Regions from separate parts of the Ruegeria sp. TM1040 genome, predicted to be linked through region 3. Evidence: riboswitches for the same ligand, from Rfam matches in the RefSeq annotation. Region 3 holds a riboswitch; each other region holds the start of a gene.

Region 1 (7,184 bases), 820 kb from region 3:
CCCTGCCACACCTTGCGGCCTGTCGCCCACTGTCAGAAGCTTGTTGCACCTGACGTGGAGGCGTGATTACTAGCGCACCAAACGGGCGTCAACCGGAAAAACGCAACTTTTTTCCGCTGCCTTGCATTTTGTTTTCCGGAGCATGCCATGAACAAGAAATCCAACAAGAAACCCGCTTGGGTCGTGGAGAAGGAAAAGGCCAAAAAGGCGGCGGCATCCGAGACCGTCTGGCTCTTTGGTCTGCATGCGGTGCGGGATGCGCTTTTGAACCCCAAACGTGAGAAGCTACGCCTTGTGGTGACGCTCAATGCGCAGAACAAACTGGAGGATGCCATTGCGACCTCTGGCATCACGCCCGAGGTGGTGGACCCGCGCAAATTCTCGGTACCGATTGATCCGGGCTCTGTACATCAGGGCGCTGCACTCGAGGTCAAGCCTCTGAACTGGGGCGGGCTTGAGGACAATTGTATCGGGGCCGAAGTGCCGCGCGTGATCCTTCTGGACCGGGTAACTGATCCGCACAATGTCGGCGCGATCCTGCGCTCTGCAGAGGTGCTGGGTGCATCGGCGGTGATCGGCACCCGGCATCACTCCGCACCGGAAACCGGTGCGCTCGCCAAGACGGCATCGGGCGCGCTTGAACGTCAGCCCTATCTCAGAATGCGCAATCTCTCCGATACCATCGTGGCACTGCAGCAGATGGGGTATCTGGTGCTTGGCCTTGATGGCGAGGCAGAAGAGACCATCGAGGAGGCGGTCGCCGGGCGCACCAAAGAGCCGATCGCGCTGGTCCTGGGCGCCGAAGGTCCCGGTCTGCGACAAAAAACCAAGGAAACCGTGGACAAGCTTGTCAAAATCGATGCCGCGCGCGGTTTTGGCTCCTTGAATGTTTCAAATGCCGCTGCACTCTCCCTATATGCATCTTTGAAGGGTTAGGACGCAGAGGAGGCTCCCATCGCACATCACAGTATTCCCGGAGGCAAGCTGATTGTCTGTTGTTATTGTGGCGTGCAATCCGCCTTTGTGCCGGACGCCACACTTCATGCGCTGGTGTGCGGCACCTGCGGCGCCCCCCTCAAGGCGCAAAAGCAACGCCCGCTGAGCGATCACAAGGGCGCAAAGCTGCCCAACGCCTCGACCCTTCAGCCCCATGGCAGAGATGACAAAGCGGCAAAGGTCAAAAAACCCAAGCCCGTCAAAACGGGCAAACCGGGAAAGTCGGGAAAATCGGGCGACTGGAGCACGCTTGCGCATGAACTGGCATCAGCCAAGCTGATGAAGAAGCGTAAGAAGAAAAAGAAATCCTCGTGGAAGATGGTCTTTGACGTGATCGAGGACATCTTTGACTGAGACTGCTGGCGGGATGCGCCGATTTACTGTGTCTTCACGGTAGCAGTCGCTTCTGTCGCTGCTCACAACATGTTCAAATTCTCGTATGTTCTCTTTTCTCGGGGCGCGGCCTTGGGCATTGTTGGCGCATCTCATCGCGCAGAAACCTGACCCCGGACGGAGACCCTTGGACGTGCCGACACACCCTCTGACACTTGCCCTGCGCTCTGCGAGTCTGGCCGTCGGGCTGGCGCTGATGGTGGCACTTGTGCCCGTGTCCAAGGCTGCGGCGGGACCGATTTATATTGCGGTTCAGGATGGCTATGCGATGGGGGGCTATGATCCGGTGTCCTTCCACGAGGCGGAGGCCCCTTTGCGCGGTCACCAAGATCATGCCTTGATGTGGAAAGGGGCGGTGTGGCTGTTCCACTCCGCGCAGAACCGGTCCCGGTTCGAAGCCGATCCGCGGGCCTTTGCGCCAAGGTTCGGCGGGCATTGCGCCTATGGGCTCTCACGCGGGCACGCCTCGGTCGGCGATCCGGAGACCTGGGAGATCGTGGATGGGCAGCTGTTTCTTTTCAATTCTGCGCGCGGGCGCAGCCTGTGGCAAGAAGACAGGCAACAGATGCTCAAAGCTGCGCAGGCGTCCTGGCCGGAGGCGCTGCGCGCCCAATGAGCGCTGAGGCCTGACCCGCGCAAGCAATGCGGCGCGTATCGTGACCCCTACAACCTGGCCGCGAGGTTGAGGCCGATTCGTCAAGGCGCAACCCGGCGGTCGTGATCACAAAATCGCGAGATCCCTTTAACCCGGCGGGCTGAGCCCCACCTAGTATCACAGACTATGGCGCTGGAACCGCCGTAGATCTTTTTCACTGTCCCTCGTTCCACACCTTGCGCCCGAAGCCATTCGGGCGCTTTTTTCTTGTCGAGGCATTGGTGCCAAATCCGTGAGCCCCTTTCAGAAGGGCTTGCATGGCAATCGCAGGCGACCCAGAGTGGCGGCATGTATTCGGATACGCTTCTCAAAGACGTTCTTCGTCGCACGCACAGCATCGCCGTGGTTGGGGTTTCAACCAACCCGGTGCGCCCCAGTTACTATGTCGCCAGATACCTGTCCCTCAAGGGGTATCGGGTCATCCCCGTCAATCCGGGCCACGCGGGCAAGGAGCTCTTTGGCGAGACGATCCGCGCCACCCTGTCAGACATTGATGCCCCCGTCGACATGGTCGACATCTTCCGCCGTCCCGAAGCGGTGCCGGAGATTGTGGACGAGGCGCTGGCGGTGTTTCCCGCGCTCCAGACGATCTGGATGCAGATCGGGGTGGAACACGCAGAGGCCGCCGCAAAAGCCGAGGCGCGCGGCCTCACCGTGATCCAGAACCGATGCCCAAAAATCGAGTATCAGCGCCTCTTTGGTGAACTGCGTCAGGGTGGTTTTGCCACCGGGATCATTTCATCGAAACTGTGACCACTGGCGGAACGCGCCGGGGCGCTGCCCCGGACCCCGAGATATTTTTGAAAAGCTGAAGCGGGCCGGAGGGATCAGGCAGGATGCGCAATCGCGCGTTCGACCCATGCTACGAGGGCATCGAGATCCGGGCTGGCTTCTTCACAGAGCCCTTCGGCGAAATTCTGGAAGGCCTCGACATTCATCCTGTTCACGCCACAGACGACCGGCACCCCCATCGCCAGCGCTTCGGCAATGATCGGGCGCATGCCGCGGCCATCGGCCTCATGTTTGCCAAATTTGTTGACCAGCAGTACCTGCGGCGCAGGCGAGAGAGAGAGGGAGCTGGTGACCAGACCGACCGCGCGTTCGAGTGCGTCGGGATTGAGACGGCAGCCGCGCGCGCCCTCGCCCAGCGACTGCGAGATGCGGATGGTTTCACCTTCTGGCAGCACCCGCACATCCATATCGCAGAGTTTATTGTCGTAGCATTCCGTGTTGGTCTGCACGATGCCGGCAGTCCGGATCCCCTTGCTGGCCAGTTGCTCGGCCAAGGCCGTGAGAAGCCGGTCGGTGGCGCCACGTTCTGTTGTCATCACATAGGTCAGCTGCATGGGCGCAAGCGATGTGGGGTCATCCGACATGGGGGTAGCAGACATGGGGTATCCTTTGTGTCTTTTGCCGGCAACCGTAGCGCGGTTGGCTTGCGCCGACCAGAGGGCTGTTGTCGCAGCCCGACCTGCGCAGGGATGGCGCGGCGCATCGCGCAAGAGCTGTGCCAAAAGGCGTGCGGGCGAGACACCAGCATGACAACTTTCCTGTAATACACTGATTTTAATCACTATGCCTAGACGCACTCACACCCATAGCGCGAGTTCATCTTAGCACACTCGCCGGGAATCGCTTGACGCTTTTTGGGGGCTGCTCTACCCCTTGCAGCACGCAGGGGAGTCCCAACCCAAGGGGACTGAGAGGCGGACGGGGAGTGATCCCGGTGACGCGACCCTTTGAACCTGACCCAGTTGATACTGGCGGAGGAAGCTAGGACAGTCGCGCACCGCCCCCGTTCAGGGCGCGTTCGCGCTGATCTGAGACGGCAGGATCTGAACACCCTGCCCCGTTTTCCTGAGGCCCGGCTCAATTGGTGTTTTTGAGAATGGACTCGAGGAGCACCAAGATGAACACCCCAACCCGACACCCGACCCCCAACGTCACAACGGGCGCCCTGCCCGCCTCCCGTAAGATCTATGTGGCAGGCGAGATGCATGAAGGCATCCGCGTGCCGATGCGCGAAATCGCCACCCACCCGACTGCGGGCGAGGCGCCGCTACCGGTTTATGACAGCTCCGGCCCCTATACCGACCCCGATGTGTCAACCGACATCCGCGAGGGATTGGCCCCGTTGCGCGCGGCGTGGATCAAGGCCCGCTGCGATGTTGAGGCCTATAGTGGCCGCGATGTGACCGCTGCAGACAATGGCTTTGTCGAAGGCGATCGGCTGGTGCCTGAGTTTCCTGTAAAACCGGCGCCCCTGCGCGGGAGGCAGCGGGCCGCTCCGACTCAGCTGGCCTATGCGCGCGCAGGAATCATTACGCCCGAGATGGAATTCGTGGCGATCCGAGAAAACCAATTACGCGATCTGTCGCCCTGTCATTGTGCGCGCGACGGGGAGGATTTTGGCGCCAATATCCCCGACTACGTGACGCCAGAGTTTGTCCGCGCTGAAATCGCCGCAGGGCGCGCCATCATCCCCGCCAATATCAACCACCCGGAGCTGGAGCCGATGATCATCGGCCGCAATTTCAAGGTGAAGATCAACGCCAATATGGGCACCTCTTCGGTGACCTCCTCGATGGAGGAGGAAGTGGACAAGCTGGTCTGGGCGATCCGCTGGGGCGCAGATACGGTGATGGATCTCTCGACGGGCCGCAACATCCACAACACCCGCGAATGGATCATCCGCAACAGCCCGGTGCCCATCGGCACCGTGCCGATCTATCAGGCGCTGGAGAAGGTGAACGGCATCGCCGAGGATCTGACATGGGAGGTGTTTCGCGACACGCTGATCGAGCAGGCGGAACAGGGCGTCGATTACTTTACCATTCATGCGGGCGTCCGGCTGCATATGGTGCCGATGACCGTGGAACGCGTGACGGGGATCGTGTCGCGCGGTGGGTCGATCATGGCGAAATGGTGCCTGCATCACCATCGCGAGAGCTTCCTCTATGAGCACTTCGAGGAGATCTGCGACATCTGTCGGCAGTATGACGTGAGCTTCTCGCTGGGTGATGGCTTGCGTCCCGGGTCGATTGCCGATGCCAATGACGCCGCGCAATTTGCCGAGCTGGAAACGCTGGGCGAGCTCACAAAAATCGCCTGGGCCAAGGACTGTCAGGTGATGATCGAGGGGCCGGGCCATGTGGCGATGCACAAGATCAAGGAGAACATGGACAAGCAGCTGGAGTGCTGCCACGAGGCGCCGTTTTACACGCTCGGCCCGCTCACCACGGATATTGCGCCGGGGTACGATCACATCACCTCCGGGATTGGCGCGGCGATGATCGGCTGGTTTGGCTGCGCGATGCTGTGTTACGTGACGCCCAAGGAACATCTGGGCCTGCCGGACCGCGATGACGTTAAAACCGGGGTGATCACCTACAAGATCGCCGCCCATGCCGCTGATCTGGCCAAGGGTCTGCCCGGCGCGCAGCGGCGCGATGATGCGCTGAGCCGCGCGCGGTTTGAATTCCGCTGGGAGGATCAGTTCAACCTCTCGCTCGACCCGGAGACCGCGCAGAGCTTCCACGACGAGACCCTGCCCAAGGAGGCCCACAAGGTCGCGCATTTCTGTTCCATGTGCGGGCCAAAGTTCTGCTCCATGCGGATCAGCCACGACATCCGCGCCGAAGCCCAGAAAGAAGGGTTTGAGGCGATGGCGGCAAAATTCCGCGAAGGCGGTGAACTCTATGTACCACTGAAGGACACCGCACCAGAAGAGGCCTGAGCGCAGCCGTGGCCACCCGCTGCGCTGCCTGTGCGCCTCTTTAGGCGCGCGGGCAGCGCCCGGCCCAACGGGAGGTCGGGTCCCACCTTGAAAAGGTGGGGCATGACTGACGGGCGGGAGCCTCCCCGCCGTAGCCTACCCAAATCAGGCCCGGATCAGCGCCTGATCAGAGCGGCTTGCCGTCGAACTGCTGCAAGGTGACGCCCGCATCTTCGAGCTGGCGGCGTACCGCGCGCGCGATCTCCAGCGCCTCGGGCGTATCGCCGTGCAGGCAGATGGTGTCGATGCGCGCCGGGATACGGCTGCCGTCCTCGGCCAGAATTGCCCCGTCCTGCACCATCTGAGCCACCCGCGCGCCAGCACGCTCGGCATCATGGATCACCGCGCCCGGCAAGGACCGATCCACCAGCGAGGCATCGGCGTTATAAGCCCGGTCAGCAAAGATCTCGCAGGCGACATTGCAGCCCAGCGCCTCGGCTGCGGCCTGCTGCTGAGTGCCTGCCATCACCATGATGATGATCTCCGGCGCGACCCGCAGAGCAGCCTCATAACAGGCGCGCGCCATGTCATGATCGGCTGCGGCCATATTGGCCATGGCCCCGTGCAGTTTCAGATGACGCACCTTGCCCCCGGCGGCCTCTGCCATCGCCTGGGCGGCGCCCACCTGGTACTGTACCAGATTGCCGAGGCTCTCATGCGGCAAGTGCAGCTTACGCCGGCCAAAGCCCTGAAGATCGGGAAAGCCCGGATGCGCGCCAATGCCGACGCCGCGCGCCACCGCATCGGCCATGGTCTGCGCCATGACGTCCCAGTCGCCCGCATGTACACCGCAGGCCACATTGGCCGAGGTCACAACGTCCAGCACCTCGGCATCGCGTCCCATCACCCACGGGCCAAAGCTCTCGCCCATGTCGGCATTCAGATCTACGGTAGATGTCATGGCCCATGGCCCTCCTTCGTTCGTTTGCGTCCGCAGCGCGCTCAGAGCGCCTCATCAAGATCGCGCCCGGCGGTCACGCCGCTCACCAGTTGATAGGACAGAAGATCCCGCATTCGGGCCGGATCACGCACAAGCGGCGTCAGCCGGGAGGGCAGACGCTCGCGCTCGGCGCGGGCCCGCCGTTCAATCTCGACCGCTTCCTCAAGTGTCACCTGTTCAAAGCGAAACGCCGCTCCTGCCTGTGCCTGTGCCACGCGCGGCATATCGCAAGGCAGAACAGAGCCGATGCGGGGATAGCCGCCGGTGGTCTGGCATTCGCTCATCAAAACATAGGGCGTGCCATCGCCGGTGACCTGAATGTCACCGGGTGCGATCACCTCGGAAAGAACGCTCAAGCCCCCCTCAAGCGCAAACCCCTGCCCCTCCGGCAAGAGCCGCACCCCCATGCGATTGGCGCGGCTGTC
Region 2 (7,184 bases), on a different replicon from region 3:
GCCAAAGTTCTGAATTTCTTTGATATTGCAGGGGGGTGGGATCCAAGTCTTGCCTTTGTGATGGGCGGCGCGCTCACCATCACATTTATCGGCTACCGGTTGGTCTGGCGCCGGCAGGCACCGCTTTTTGAGGGGCGCTTTCAGATCCCTTCTTCGACCTTGATCGACTCAAAACTGGTGGGGGGTGCGGCGCTCTTTGGGGTTGGCTGGGGCATCGCCGGCTTTTGTCCTGGTGCGGCGATCCCGGCCCTGGGCACCGGCCGCTGGGAGGTCGCGCTGTTCCTCCTCGCAGTCATTGGCGGTTTTTTTCTGCGCCGTCTTCTTTCAAACTTGCCCAGTAACGTCACCTCTTAATCCACATGCTATCCGGAGCGGATTCTATGGCCCATTACCCTGTGAATATGGACGTCAAACCCGAGGTTCAGGCTTTCTTTGACGAGGCCACAAACACGATCAGCTATATCGTAAAGGATCCCGCGTCGTCCGCCTGCGCCATCATCGACAGCGTGATGGACATCGACTATGCGGCGGGGCGGATCACCTATGAGCATGCCGATGCATTGATCGATCACATCACGTCGCAGGGGCTACAGCTGGAGTGGATCATCGAGACCCATGTTCATGCGGATCACCTCTCGGCCGCGCCCTACATCCAAGAGAAGCTGGGCGGTAAGATCGCAATCGGTGCCAAGATCATGGTGGTGCAGGACACTTTCGGCAAGATCTTCAATGAAGGCACGGAGTTTCAGCGCGATGGCTCCCAGTTCGACCGACTGCTGGAGGACGGCGACACCTATATGATCGGCTCGATGCAGGCTTTTGCGATGTATACGCCCGGTCACACGCCCGCCTGTATGGTACATGTGATGGGAAATGCAGCCTTTGTCGGCGATACGTTGTTTATGCCCGATGGCGGCTCTGCCCGCGCGGATTTCCCCGGCGGTGACGCTGGAACCCTGTATGACAGCATCCAAAAGGTGCTGGCGCTGCCGGACGAGATGCGGCTGTTCATGTGCCACGACTATGGCCCGAACGGGCGAGACATCGCGTGGGAGACTTCGGTGGGCGACGAAAAGGCCCATAATATCCACGTTGGCGGCGGCATCTCGAAGGAGGAGTTTGTCAAATTCCGCACCCAGCGGGACGCGCAGCTTGATATGCCGAAGCTCATCATTCCATCCCTGCAGGTCAACATGCGGGCAGGCGAGGTGCCCACCGACAAAGACGGGCATCCTATGCTCAAGGTGCCTCTGAATGGTCTCTGATCTTCGCATCACCATCGCGTAGCGGGCCCTGCCCGGGCGCGATTGGCTGCATAAGGAACCCCAATAAGAATGCCGAGCTTTCGCCAATATTTCCCCATCCTCGTATGGGGCCGGGACTACGACAAATCCGCCCTGTCGAATGATCTCATAGCGGCGGTGATCGTAACGATCATGTTGATCCCGCAGTCGTTGGCCTATGCCCTTTTGGCGGGATTGCCGCCCGAAGCGGGGATCTATGCCTCCATCGCGCCTATCCTGCTCTATGCGGTTTTTGGCACCAGCCGGGCGCTTGCGGTTGGTCCGGTTGCGGTGGTGTCGCTGTTGACAGCATCTGCTGTGGGGCAAGTGGCCGAACAGGGCACGGCGGGGTATGTCGTCGCGACCCTCACGCTGGCCTTCTTGTCGGGGAGCTTTCTGGTTCTGATGGGGGTGCTCAAACTTGGCTTCATTGCCAATTTTCTGAGCCACCCGGTCATAGCGGGTTTTATCACCGCATCGGGTATTCTAATCGCGACAAGCCAGATCAAACATATCCTCGGCATTCGTGCCGAAGGTCATACCTTGCCGGAGATGCTCTATTCGATCGCGCTGCGTCTGGGCGAGGTAAACTGGATCACCTTGTTGATCGGAGCCAGCGCGACAGGCTTTCTATTCTGGGCTCGCAAACACCTGAAGCAGACACTGCATGGCATGGGGACGCCGCCGCTCTTGGCGGATATTCTGAACAAGGCGGGGCCAGTGGCGGCCGTCGTCACCACGACTGTGGTTGTCTGGGGATTTGACCTTGCTGAGAAGGGCGTCAAAATCGTGGGTGAAGTACCCCAAGGCTTACCACCGCTCACGATGCCGGGCTTTGCTCCCGATCTGATCGGAGCGCTTCTGGTGCCCGCGATCCTGATTTCCATCATCGGTTTTGTTGAGTCTGTTTCCGTGGCGCAAACTCTTGCCGCCAAGCGACGCCAGCGCATTGACCCGGATCAGGAGTTGATCGGCCTCGGCGCGGCCAATTTAGGGGCCGCCTTTACCGGTGGCTACCCGGTGACAGGCGGCTTTGCACGGTCGGTTGTGAACTTTGACGCTGGCGCCGAGACGCCGGCTGCTGGGGCCTTCACGGCCATCGGGTTGGCCCTTGCCGCCGTGGCCCTCACCCCGTTGGTTTATTACCTGCCGATCGCGACACTAGCGGCGACCATCATCGTGGCTGTGCTGAGCCTCGTCGACCTGTCGATCCTCAAAAAAACCTGGACCTATTCGCATGCCGACTTCATCGCTGTTGCGGCCACCATTCTTTTGACCCTGGGACTCGGTGTCGAAATCGGTGTCGCTTCCGGCGTCATCCTCTCTGTGGTCTTGCACCTCTACAAGACCTCTCGCCCCCATGTGGCGGAGGTTGGGCTGGTGCCCGGCACCCAGCATTTTCGCAACATCGATCGTCACAACGTCCAAACGGACCCCCGTTTGGTGTCGCTGCGCGTCGATGAAAGTCTCTACTTCGTCAACGCCCGATTTCTCGAGGACCTGATCCAGAAACGCGTCACCGAAGGCTGCGCGATCAAACATGTGGTGCTTATGTTTTCGGCGGTGAACATGGTGGACTATTCTGCGCTCGAGAGCCTCGAAGCCATCAATCACCGCCTAAAGGACATGGGCGTTGGTCTCCACCTTTCCGAGGTCAAAGGGCCCGTGATGGATCGCCTTCAAAGATCTGATTTCATTGACGAAATGAACGGAAAGATCTTCCTTTCTCAATATGAGGCCTGGGCCAATCTGACCGCGGGGGCGCAACAGGGCGCTGCGGACACAGGGCAGGGCGACCAGCTGCGCTGCGGCGCATGAGCCTATCTTGTTACAAGAGATCGTTGCACATAACGCGCGCCATGAGAGCGGGTGCGTTTGACTTCACGCGACACAGTTGCTAGCTGAACAGCGAACCGTTGGGGTGCCTCCTGGAGGCTGAGAGGCGTGCATGCGCTAACCCATCGAACCTGATCCGGGCAATACCGGCGTAGGGAACGGTCTACTGATGTGCGGACTCTCTCTTTGCCGGTGCCCCTATTTATGGGAGCATTGTAGTGGCGCATATCGCATTGACCATCGCAGGATCTGACAGTGGCGGCGGCGCCGGTATTCAGGCGGACCTCAAGGCCATGTCCGCGCTTGGCGTTTACGGTGCCAGCGTGGTTACGGCCATCACCGCCCAGAACACCCGCGCCGTAACGGCGGTGCATTCAATCCCGCTAGAGGTCATCTCGGCTCAGATTGAGGCTGTTCTGAGCGATCTTGATGTGCGCGCGATCAAGATTGGAATGCTCGCTACCCCGGGCATAATCGGCTGTGTCCATGAGGCGCTCGGCGCATTTTCGGGGGAAATCGTCCTTGATCCGGTGATGATTGCCAAATCCGGTGATGCGCTGCTTGCTGCGGATGCGGTCGACAGCCTTCGAAAGGAGCTTGTGCCAGGCGCCACTGTTCTGACCCCGAACCTGCCCGAGGCGGCGTGCCTGTTGGATCAACCGGTTGCGCAGTCGACTGATGAGATGATCTCGCAAGGTCTCGCACTTTGCGAGCTGGGGGCACAGGCTGTACTCATGAAAGGCGGCCATGGGGCAGGGGAGATCTGCGAAGATATTCTTGTTTCGGGGGGCGAGGTCCGCGCATGTTTCCGTGCGCAGCGCCAGCACACAAAAAACACCCATGGCACCGGCTGCACCCTTTCCTCTGCCATTGCCGCTGGCCTCTCCAAAGGCCTGACGCTTCCAGAGGCCGTGCAGGAGGCGCATGAGTACCTTCAAGGCGCAATTGCCCAAGCGGATGCGCTGGCCGTGGGTCATGGTCACGGCCCTGTCCATCACTTCCACGCCTTCTGGTCCGCATGATGCTCTATTCTGTCATCGGAGCGGGTGTCGCTGGGCTCGCAGTTGCCACGGAACTGGTAGCGCGCGGCGCAAGGGTGCAGGTCTTTGACCCCGCCGGTCCGCCCGGCGCCCATGGGTGCTCGTGGTGGGCAGGGGGCATGCTTGCCCCTTGGTGCGAATACGAAAACGCCGAAGAGCCGGTCTTGCGGCTGGGGCAAGAGGCAATCCAGTGGTGGCAGGACAGAACCCAAGTCACCCATCGCGGCACTTTGGTGGTGGCCGGGCGGCGCGACATTCCGGATCTGCGCCGCTTTGCTCGCCGCACCGAAGGGTTTCGTCAGATCGACCACGACATCACGGAACTGGAACCCGATCTCGTTGGCTTTTCGCAGGCCCTCTTTTTTGAAGAAGAGGCTCATCTGGACCCGCGCCGGGCGCTTGCGGATCTCTATCAGAGGCTAATGCAAGAGGGCGTGGTGTTTCATGCTGAGTGCGCGCCGGACAATCTTGAAAATGTGATTGATTGCAGAGGTTTGCAGGCGCGCGATTGCCTGAAGGATCTACGCGGTGTTAAGGGTGAAATGCTGGTCATCCGCTGCCCGGATGTGACGCTGACGCGACCTGTGCGACTGCTGCACCCGCGGATGCCTCTCTACGTTGTGCCGCGTGGAGACGGCCTCTATATGCTCGGCGCAACCATGATCGAGAGCGAAGACCGCGCCCGGATTACCGCGCGCTCGATGCTTGAGTTGCTCAGCGCTGCCTATGCGCTGAACCCGGGCTTTGGCGAGGCGGAGATCCTCGAGATCGGCGTCGATCTGCGCCCTGCATTTCCCGACAACCTGCCACGGATCCGCCGGTTGAAGGGGCGGATCTATGCCAATGGGCTTTATCGGCACGGGTATCTTCTTGCGCCCGCGTTGGCGCGTGGCGTGGCGGATCTGGTGCTCAACAACATACATTCGGAGATGGTTGATGAAGATCACTGTTAACGGCGCGGCGGTGGAGGTCACGGCCACCACGCTCGCGGCGCTGCTGGAAGAACGCGGATTTTCGGGACGGGTCGCAACGGCAGTCAATGAAACCTTTGTCCCGGCAACTCAGCGCGCGACGCAGCCCCTGAGCGATGGCGACCGGATCGAAATCCTCGCACCGATGCAGGGGGGCTGAGCATGAAGAGCTTTTACGGCGTTGAGCTGCCCAATCCTCTGATGCTGGGCACCGCCCAATATCCAAGCCCTGCGGTTCTGGAACAGGCCTTTCGCCAAAGCGGAGCCGGGGTGGCGACAGTTTCGTTGCGCCGCGAAGGGGCCGGGGGGGCGGGTGCGTCCTTTTGGAAGCTGATTGCGGATCTTGGCGTGCATATTCTACCCAATACCGCCGGATGCCACACCATCAAAGAAGCTGTGACCACAGCGCATATGGCGCGCGAGGTTTTTGACACGAACTGGATCAAGCTTGAACTGATTGGCCATACCGACAGCCTGCAACCGGATGTGTTTCAACTGGTGGAAGCCGCAAAGATCCTGACCGGGGAGGGCTTCAAAGTCTTTCCTTACACCACCGAGGACCTGATCGTTGCCGAGCGTCTTTTGTCGGCAGGTTGCGATGTGCTCATGCCATGGGGCGCGCCGATCGGGTCCGGCAGGGGGCTGAACAACCCTTATGCCCTGCGCGCGATGCGTGCGGAGTTTCCCGAGGTTCCCTTGGTGATCGATGCGGGCATTGGCCTGCCGAGCCACGCCGCGCAGGCGATGGAAATGGGCTTTGACGCGGTGCTGCTGAACACGGCCGTTGCGCGTGCCGGTGATCCTCCGATGATGGCACGCGCGATGATGGCAGCAATTGAAGCCGGACAACTGGCGCATGCGGCTGATCCGATCGAGGCGCGCGATATGGCCGAAGCCTCGACACCTGTGATTGGAAAGGCGTTTTTGTCATGACGCTCGATCGTTTCTATCCGATTTTTGACGACGCCAATTGGCTGCAGAGGATGCTGCCATTAGGCGTCAAGCTGGTGCAATTGCGCATCAAGGATCAGCCCATCGACGTGGTTCAGCAGCAAATCACACGGTCCCGCGGTCTCTGTCGTCAGCATGGCGCGGTTCTTGTTGTGAACGATTACTGGCAGCTTGCAATCGAGCTGGGCTGCGATTGGGTTCACCTTGGCCAGGAGGATCTCGACGATGCAGATCTGAAAGCCATCCGCGCTGCCGGTCTCAAACTGGGTGTCTCCACCCACGATGAGGATGAGCTTGATCGCGTGCTTGCACTGTCACCGGAGTATGTGGCTCTGGGACCGGTCTACCCGACCATCCTGAAGCATATGAAATGGCACGAGCAGGGGCTGCCGCGGGTGCGCGAATGGAAAACCCGGATCGGCTCTATCCCGTTGGTCGGCATCGGCGGCATGTCTGTCGAGCGCGCGCCCGGGGTATTTGAGGCCGGCGCCGACATCGTTTCTGTGGTCACCGATATCACCCTCAACTCAGATCCCGAAGCGCGGGTGCGGCAATGGGTCGAGGCCACGCGATGAGCCGCTATGCTCGCCAGATGATGCTGCCCGAGGTGGGGGCTGTAGGGCAGGCGCGTCTCAGCACTGCGCGCGTTCTGGTTGTAGGGGCAGGGGGTCTCGCTGCGCCGGTTCTGCCGCTCTTAGCGGGGGCCGGGATCGGACATATCACCCTGATCGACGGCGATGTTGTGAGCCTGTCCAATCTGCATCGCCAGACCTTGTTTCAAGAAACCGACTGTGGCCGTCCCAAAGCCGAAGTCGCCGCGCAGCGCTGCAGCGCCCTCAACAGTGAAATTGAGATCGTCGCGGTTGCACATGCGCTCACTCCAGCCAATGCGCCGCTCGTTCTTGCAGATGTGGATCTCGTGCTCGATTGTGCGGACAGCTATGCCGTGAGCTACCTCCTGAGCGATCTCTGCCATGCCCAGAAGACTCCGCTTATCAGCGCTTCGGTGCTGGGGTCAGGCGGATATGTTGGCGGTTTTTGCGGTGGGGCGCCTTCCTTGCGGGCGGTGTTCCCCGATGCCCCCGACAACAGTGCCAGCTGTG
Region 3 (7,184 bases):
TAGTTGTCCGGGTGACCAAGATAGTTCGGCATGAAGCCGACAATCGCCCAGAAGATAACCAGCACAACCGCAAGGCCGAGGAAATCCTTGATCACGAAGTAGGGCCAGAACGGCAGGGTGTCTTTCTTGGCTTCTTCCTTGGAACCGCGACGCACATCAACACCGGTCGGGTTGTTGTTGCCCGTGGTGTGGAAGGCCCAGATGTGAACGATCACGAGGGCCGCAATCACAAAGGGCAGAAGGTAGTGCAGCGAGAAGAAGCGGTTCAGGGTCGCATTGCCCACCGAGGGTCCGCCCAGAAGCCAGGTCTGGATCGGCTCGCCGATGAACGGGATCGCGCCAAAGAGGCCGGTGATCACGGTTGCACCCCAGAAGGACATCTGACCCCAAGGCAGAACGTAGCCCATGAAGGCGGTGCCCATCATCATCAGATAGATCAGCATGCCCACGATCCACGTGATTTCACGCGGGGCCTTGTAGGACCCATAAAACAGGCCGCGGAAGATGTGAATGTAGACGGCAACAAAGAACAGCGATGCACCATTCATGTGCAGATACCGCAGCATGTAGCCGCCGTTCACGTTGCGCATGATGTGCTCGACAGAGGCAAACGCCAGATCGGCGTGCGGCGTGTAGTGCATCACCAGCATGATGCCGGTCACGATCTGCAGCGCCAAACAGAAAGCGAGGACGATACCCCAGATCCACCACCAGTTCAGGTTCTTCGGGGTGGGGATCATGATGGTGTCATAAACGAGGCCAACGATCGGCAGGCGGCTGTGCAGCCACTTCTCTGCGCCCGTCTTTGGCTCGTAATGGTCGTGCGGAATACCAGACATTGCGTGCGCCCCTCCTTATCCCAGCTTGATGGTGTTTTCGTCGGTGAACTCAGCCACCGGGATGTGAAGGTTCTGCGGTGCGGGGCCTTTGCGGATACGACCTGCGGTATCGTAGTGCGAGCCGTGGCACGGGCAGAACCAGCCGTTGAATTCGCCGGCACCGTCGCCGAGCGGAACACAGCCGAGGTGGGTACAGACACCCATCATCACCAGCCATTCACCATTCTCATCAAGAGTACGGTTTTCATCCGAAGCATCGGTCCCCGGCTTGTTGGGGTTCTCCGAAGAGGCGTCGATCAGCTCTGCCATCTCGACAGCGCGTGCTTCGTCAATTTCTTCCTGTGTGCGGCGGCGAATGAACACCGGCTTACCAAGGAACATAACAGAGATCTGCGTGCCGACGTCGACGCCTGAAATGTCCACAAGGATGGAGGACAGGGCCTGAACGTCAGCCGAGGGATTCATCTGGTTGACCAGTGGCCAAACGGCGGCACCCGCGGTGACTGCCCCTGCGCCAGCGGTGGCGTAGTAGAGGAAATCTCTCCGGGTTCCTTCGTGGTCTTCTGCGTGGGACACGAGTTTTCTCCAAGTTTCAGCGCCCGTTTAGGGCAAACATGCGCTTACACCGCAATAAACGCGGTGACTCAGCCGCGTGTCTAGCGATGCAAACCGGGTTCGTCTAGCGGTCAAAGCAGCGCAGGCCCGCTTGAATGATGCATTCTGTCGCAGAACTGTTGCACTGCTGCGCCTTTAGTACCTATCTGCGTTAGCTTCCTTTAAAACGAAGTGAACTCCGATACTCAACTTTGGCGCGGATTCGTGGCCACCATGGCGGGGCGCGTTTCAAAGGTTTTGAACCATGCGGCCAACTCGGGCGCAGCGGCGCGCCAGTTCAGATCAGGGTGCCTAAAATCCACATAGTCCAGGGCCGCAGCAACAGCCAATTGGCCAATATTTATTGGGCCGGACAACAAAGGCATCCAGCGCGTCTCTACAGCACTGCAACCGCCAAGCACCTTGCGAGTCTGTCCCTCGAGCCAAGCATCCCATTGTTTTTCAGCTGGGCGCAGGCGCTTTTCGTAAGACATGGAGACCGCAGCATCCATGATCCCGTCGGCTGTCGCCTCCAGAACCTTTATGTCCCAACCGCCACGGTACAGCGTGCTCCCTGCGCGGGAGTCCAAAAATTCGCAAATAACCCGACTGTCATAAAGGGTGGGGCCGCCTTCGCGGGCCAGAGCTGGGATTTTTGCCAGCGGATTGCTGGCAGCAAGGGCCGAATCCGGTTCTGTCACCGTGGTGGCAACAAGCTGCAGTTCCACGTCATCCAACTGCTCTGTCTCGTGCAGAACCAGAACCACTTTGCGAACAAAGGGGGAAGCGGGCGAATAAAAAAGCTTCATCTCATGAGGTCTCCCAAGTTGGCGCAACTCTAGCGGGTAGATGCCCGTTTGGGAAATGGGTGATCGCAAAAACCGCACAGAGCGGCTGGCATTTCGACGCAATCCCTCGTCACGAAATCAGGCTCCGAGGTATCCCCGAAGCGCTGGCGGCGGGTTGTCCAACAAGGCATGCGTCGGCGCAGGAGGATACAATTGACCTTCGGCTATCAGGATCACCTGATCGGCAATGCGGCGCGCATCATCTGGATCATGACTCACCATCAACAAGGTGACACCGTTTTCAGAGGTGATTTCCTTGACGAGATCGAGCATCTCGGCCTTGAGCGCCGGCCCCAGTGCCGCAAACGGCTCGTCCAGAAGCAAAATATCGCGTCTTTGCACCAACACCCGGGCCAGCGCCGCACGGCTTTGCTGCCCTCCCGAAAGCTCTGCTGGCTTGCGCTCCTCCAGGCCGCCCAGCCCCACACGCGCAATGGCCTCCTCCACAGTCTGCCTCTCCTTCGGCCTGAGCTTCCGATTGGGATCAATCCCAAGCCCGGCATTCTGGCGCACGGTCAGGTGTGGAAATAGATTGCCATCCTGAAAGAGCATCGCCACCGGGCGTTGTCCCGGCCTGTGCGCAGTGAGATCCTCGCCACGCCAGAGGACCTGACCCGCGTGCAACGGTTGAAACCCCGCAATCGCCTCGAGCAGGGTGGATTTCCCGGCACCCGAAGGCCCGATAACCGCCACGGAGTCGGCCGCGCCTATCGACGCCGTGCCCGACAGACAAAAGCTGCCTTTGCGAATATCGAGATCTTCAAGCCTCAGCATGAAAACGCCCTCCCCGGTCCAGCGCCCAGAATGCACCTATCGACAACACAAACAACAGGAGCGCCGCTGCCTGCGCCGCCTCCATCCGGTAGGCCCCCATCAGCCGGTAGACCTGGAGCGGCAGGGTGGCGACTTCTGGATCAGCAAAAAGTGCGATTACACCAAGATCGCCAAGCGAAAGCGCAGCAGTAAGCCCGGTCGCGAATCCGATCTGCGCGCGGCAGCGCGGCAGCAGAACAATCCTCCAGACCGTACCCGCGCGCATATCCAGCGCCAAGGCAAGCCGGCCATTCTGCCAAAGCACCTGCCGCAGGCGTGGCACGAGGATGCGCAGCGCAAAGGGCAAGGCCATTACCATGTTCACGAGGGCCGTCACCGGTAGAGCCAAGAGGCGCGGATCCACAAAGGGATAGACCATGACAAACAATCCAGTCCCAATCACCAATGGCGACGCGGCGAGCCCAAGGATCCCCGCGACCTCGCCCAAGCGCTTGCGTCCAAGCGCGATGCTCGCCGAGAGCGGCAGCGCAACAATCAACAACAGCACCGTACTCAGGGTTGCAACCTGCAAAGAGACCAATGCCGCGCTCCAGACCGAACGCGGCAGCGTCCAAAGCCCCGGGAGCCCTGCCATCACCACCGACAGCAATGGCAACAGCAGGAACAGAGCAGCAGCGAAAATCCAGACACCATCCAGACAGCGCGTGAATGCGCCTTTGCCGTCCCAACGCATCACCGCACGATCAAGTCCAGCCCCCAGCCCCTCGGTGGTGGAGGCCCGAAGCGCTAGAAGTGCTGCCACAATGGTCAGACCAAGCTGCACAGTCGCAAGCATCGCCGCCCGCCCAAGATCAAAGTCAAAATGAAAGGCCTGGTAGATCGCGAGTTCCAGCGTGGTGGCGCGAGGCCCGCCCCCCAGGGTCAAGGCAACCGCAAAGCTGGAAAGGCAGATGGCGAAAATCACCGCCGCAGCACCCGGCAGGACCTGTCGCAGCATCGGCAATTCGATCAAGAACCATATTGCGCGCGGCCCCGCGTTCAACTGTGCCGCCAAACGAAAGCGTTCGGCCGGGATTTCTTGCCAGCCCTGAAGGATCAGACGGGTCGCCAGTGGCAAGTTAAAGAACACATGGGCAATCACTACCCCGTGCAGCCCGTAGATCTGCAAGGGCGGCACGCCGATGAGGCTGAGGATGTCACTCACCCAACCAGACCGCCCAAAGACAGAGAGCAATCCGAGAATGGCAACAATCACGGGCAGGATGAATGGCGCGCCGAGCAAGGTAATGAGTGCACGCCGCCCCCAAAAGCGCCGCCGCGCCAAGGCACGCGCCACAGGCACGGCAAGCCCGACACTCAGCAGCGCAGACAGGCTTGCTTGGACGAGCGTGAAGCGAAGCGCGGCCCAATCGGCTGCGGCAAACCTAGCGCCCCCGTCAGCATGCCAGGCGACCGCGACAAGTGTGCCCAGAACCAAGAGCAACACACCAAGAGCAGCGCAGGTTCCGGGCCAGGTCGCGACGACGGGCAAGCTTATCGGCTGAGCGCTGCGCGCCATTCTTCCAACGCCTCGGCGCGCAGCGCAGCGGCTTCGTCCTCGGGCAGAAGCAGTGATTTCTCCGGGCTGATCAGGGTTTCAAACCCCTGTGGCAAGCCTGAATCAGGCGTGACGGCGGGGTACATCCAGTTTGTGGTTGGGATGATCGACTGGAAGGCATCAGAGACCATGAACTCGAGGAACTGATCCGCCAATGCGCTCTCATCGCTCGCCGCGAGCTTGCCCGCGACCTCGACCTGCATGTAGTGACCTTCATCGAATAGTGCAGCCGACTTGCTGTCGTCCTCTTCGGCGATCAGATGATAGGCGGGCGACGTGGTGTAGGAGAGCACCATATCTGCCTCGCCTTCGAGGAACAGTCCGTATGCTTCGGACCAGCCTTTGGTGACGGTGACGATATTGTCGCTGAGACCTTCCCAGAGGGCAGGCGCGTCCTCCCCATATGCGGCCTTTACCCACATCAAGAGCCCCAGTCCCGGCGTCGAGGACCTTGGATCCTGGATCACGATTTTCAGATCACTGTCAGCCAAGGCTTCAAAGTTCGAAGGTGCCGGAACATCTGCGTTGTGAACAAATGCAAAATATCCCCAGTCATAGGGGGCAAAATGCGTGTCGCTCCAGGTGATTGGCAGTGCGTAATCGGCCTCAACCGACACTGGCGCAAACAATCCGGTTTCCTTGGCTGCCGCGGTAAGGTTGGTGTCGAGCCCTAAGACCACATCCGCGTCAGACCGAGCGCCTTCCAGTTTGATCCGCGCGAGCAGCGCAGCGCCATCGCCCGCGCCGACGAATTTCAGATCGCATCCGCAGACCGCTTCAAAAGCCTCTTCGACGGCCGGTCCGGGTCCCCATTCCGAGACAAAGCTGTCGTAAGTATAGACCACCAATTCCGGCGTATCCGCAGCGGCAACTGCAGTAGCTAAACAAGTGGCGCTCGCAAAGATGAGGGATTTCATGTCGTCCTCCAATATGCGGCGTCAGGCAAGGAGGAGAGCGCGGTGTAGACACCTTGTCATACCAAACCTTCCCTACGCCGGTATAATCCGGTTCAGGTTCAGCGGGTTCGCCCATAGGCATCTCAGCACGACCGCTCGCGCACCCCGAGGTGGGGCGACACTAGAAGCGCAAGGTAGGCTTTGCAAGGGGCTGGCATGCGAGGCTCTGCCTCGCGCTCCGGGATATTTGAGGTTCGCAGAAGGCCAGTGGACGTTATTCTTTTAACTGGGAGGATCGCCGGGGTGCGACCCAAAGGGACAGAAGGGGGGCGATGCCACACTGCCGATGTTAGACATCTGCGGAAACCTTCAAGAACCAAGCCCTGCAGCATCAAATCTGTGCTGGTTTTTGCGCTTATCTGACCTGTTGCGACGCGGGTCTCTTTTCCCGGGCAGGCTTTCTCGCTAAAGGATCAAATCAAAGGAGATCCGCGCGCATGTCCATGAATTCTTTTGGCCACCTTTTTCGAGTCACCACCTGGGGTGAAAGCCATGGGCCCGCTTTGGGCGCTACGGTTGATGGCTGCCCGCCAAATGTCGCAGTCTCGGAAGAGATGCTTCAACACTGGCTCGACAAGCGCCGCCCCGGTCAGAACAAGAACACCACCCAGCGCAATGAGCCTGACGCGGTGAGAATCCTCTCTGGTGTGTTTGAGGGAAAATCGACCGGCACGCCGATTCAATTGATGATTGAAAACACCGACCAGCGCTCACGGGATTATGGCGAGATCGCCCAGACATTCCGCCCAGGACATGCGGACATTACTTACTTTCAGAAATACGGCAACCGCGACTATCGCGGTGGTGGACGATCCTCTGCACGCGAAACCGCAGCGCGGGTGGCAGCAGGTGGCGTAGCGCGCGAAGCCCTCAAGTCCTTGGCCCCGGGGATCGAGATCAAGGGCTATATGACCCGCATGGGGGAAATGGAAATCGACCGCGCGCGGTTTGACTGGTCTGCCATCGATCAGAACGACTTCTGGATTCCCGATGCCGCCGCTGTTCAGGACTGGGAAGACTATCTGCAGGCCCTTCGCAAGCAGCACGACTCGGTTGGCGCTGTTGTCGAAGTGGTCGCGCGCGGCGTACCCGCAGGCATCGGAGCGCCAATCTACGGCAAGCTCGACACCGATCTCGCAGCGGCAATGATGTCGATCAACGCTGTCAAAGCCGTCGAAATCGGCGAAGGCATGAATGCTGCGTTGTTGAAGGGCTCCGAGAACGCGGATGAGATCTTCATGGGCAATGACGGTGCGCCTGTCTACTCGTCGAATCACGCGGGTGGTATCTTGGGAGGAATCTCAACGGGCCAAGATGTGGTGATCCGTTTCGCCGTGAAGCCGACCTCGTCCATTTTGACCCCGCGCCAGTCGATTCGCAAAGACGGGACGGCTGCCGAAGTCATCACCAAGGGCCGCCATGATCCCTGTGTCGGTATCCGCGCAGTGCCCGTGGCAGAGGCCATGATGGCCTTTGTGATTCTCGATCACATCCTGTTGCACCGCGGGCAGATTGGCGAGAATCAGGGCGTGATCGGCGCGCCCGACTGAACCAATCAAGAGCGCGCGTTCTGCGG

The links. A riboswitch is a leader RNA that binds a small molecule or an ion and turns the genes downstream of it on or off. The one in region 3 is predicted to bind thiamine pyrophosphate.
Region 1: it holds a riboswitch for thiamine pyrophosphate, as region 3 does, so the genes downstream of both, thiC (phosphomethylpyrimidine synthase ThiC) here and thiB (thiamine ABC transporter substrate binding subunit) in region 3, are expected to answer to the same signal.
Region 2: it holds a riboswitch for thiamine pyrophosphate, as region 3 does, so the genes downstream of both, thiD (bifunctional hydroxymethylpyrimidine kinase/phosphomethylpyrimidine kinase) here and thiB (thiamine ABC transporter substrate binding subunit) in region 3, are expected to answer to the same signal.

Annotation. Positions count from the first base shown of each region.
Region 1 is NC_008044.1:2,153,005-2,160,188, forward strand. Features, by position in the region: tRNA gene TM1040_RS20375 (tRNA-Tyr) at 1-28, opposite strand, end outside; gene rlmB (23S rRNA (guanosine(2251)-2'-O)-methyltransferase RlmB) at 148-936, shown strand; gene TM1040_RS14660 (hypothetical protein) at 1,009-1,350, shown strand; gene TM1040_RS14665 (YHS domain-containing (seleno)protein) at 1,523-2,005, shown strand; gene TM1040_RS14670 (CoA-binding protein) at 2,333-2,797, shown strand; gene TM1040_RS14675 (DUF2478 domain-containing protein) at 2,872-3,390, opposite strand; TPP riboswitch at 3,711-3,833, shown strand; gene thiC (phosphomethylpyrimidine synthase ThiC) at 3,954-5,780, shown strand; gene TM1040_RS14685 (LamB/YcsF family protein) at 5,947-6,720, opposite strand; gene TM1040_RS14690 (biotin-dependent carboxyltransferase family protein) at 6,762-7,184, opposite strand, start outside.
Region 2 is NC_008043.1:701,612-708,795, forward strand. Features, by position in the region: gene TM1040_RS03705 (DUF6691 family protein) at 1-354, shown strand, start outside; gene TM1040_RS03710 (MBL fold metallo-hydrolase) at 381-1,265, shown strand; gene TM1040_RS03715 (SulP family inorganic anion transporter) at 1,335-3,101, shown strand; TPP riboswitch at 3,191-3,294, shown strand; gene thiD (bifunctional hydroxymethylpyrimidine kinase/phosphomethylpyrimidine kinase) at 3,338-4,141, shown strand; gene TM1040_RS03725 (FAD-dependent oxidoreductase) at 4,138-5,112, shown strand; gene thiS (sulfur carrier protein ThiS) at 5,096-5,290, shown strand; gene TM1040_RS03735 (thiazole synthase) at 5,293-6,063, shown strand; gene TM1040_RS03740 (thiamine phosphate synthase) at 6,060-6,656, shown strand; gene TM1040_RS03745 (HesA/MoeB/ThiF family protein) at 6,653-7,184, shown strand, end outside.
Region 3 is NC_008044.1:2,977,006-2,984,189, forward strand. Features, by position in the region: gene petB (cytochrome b) at 1-839, opposite strand, end outside; gene petA (ubiquinol-cytochrome c reductase iron-sulfur subunit) at 855-1,415, opposite strand; gene TM1040_RS18520 (glutathione S-transferase) at 1,640-2,242, opposite strand; gene TM1040_RS18525 (thiamine ABC transporter ATP-binding protein) at 2,360-3,055, opposite strand; gene TM1040_RS18530 (thiamine/thiamine pyrophosphate ABC transporter permease ThiP) at 3,042-4,613, opposite strand; gene thiB (thiamine ABC transporter substrate binding subunit) at 4,589-5,569, opposite strand; TPP riboswitch at 5,622-5,726, opposite strand; gene aroC (chorismate synthase) at 6,046-7,158, shown strand.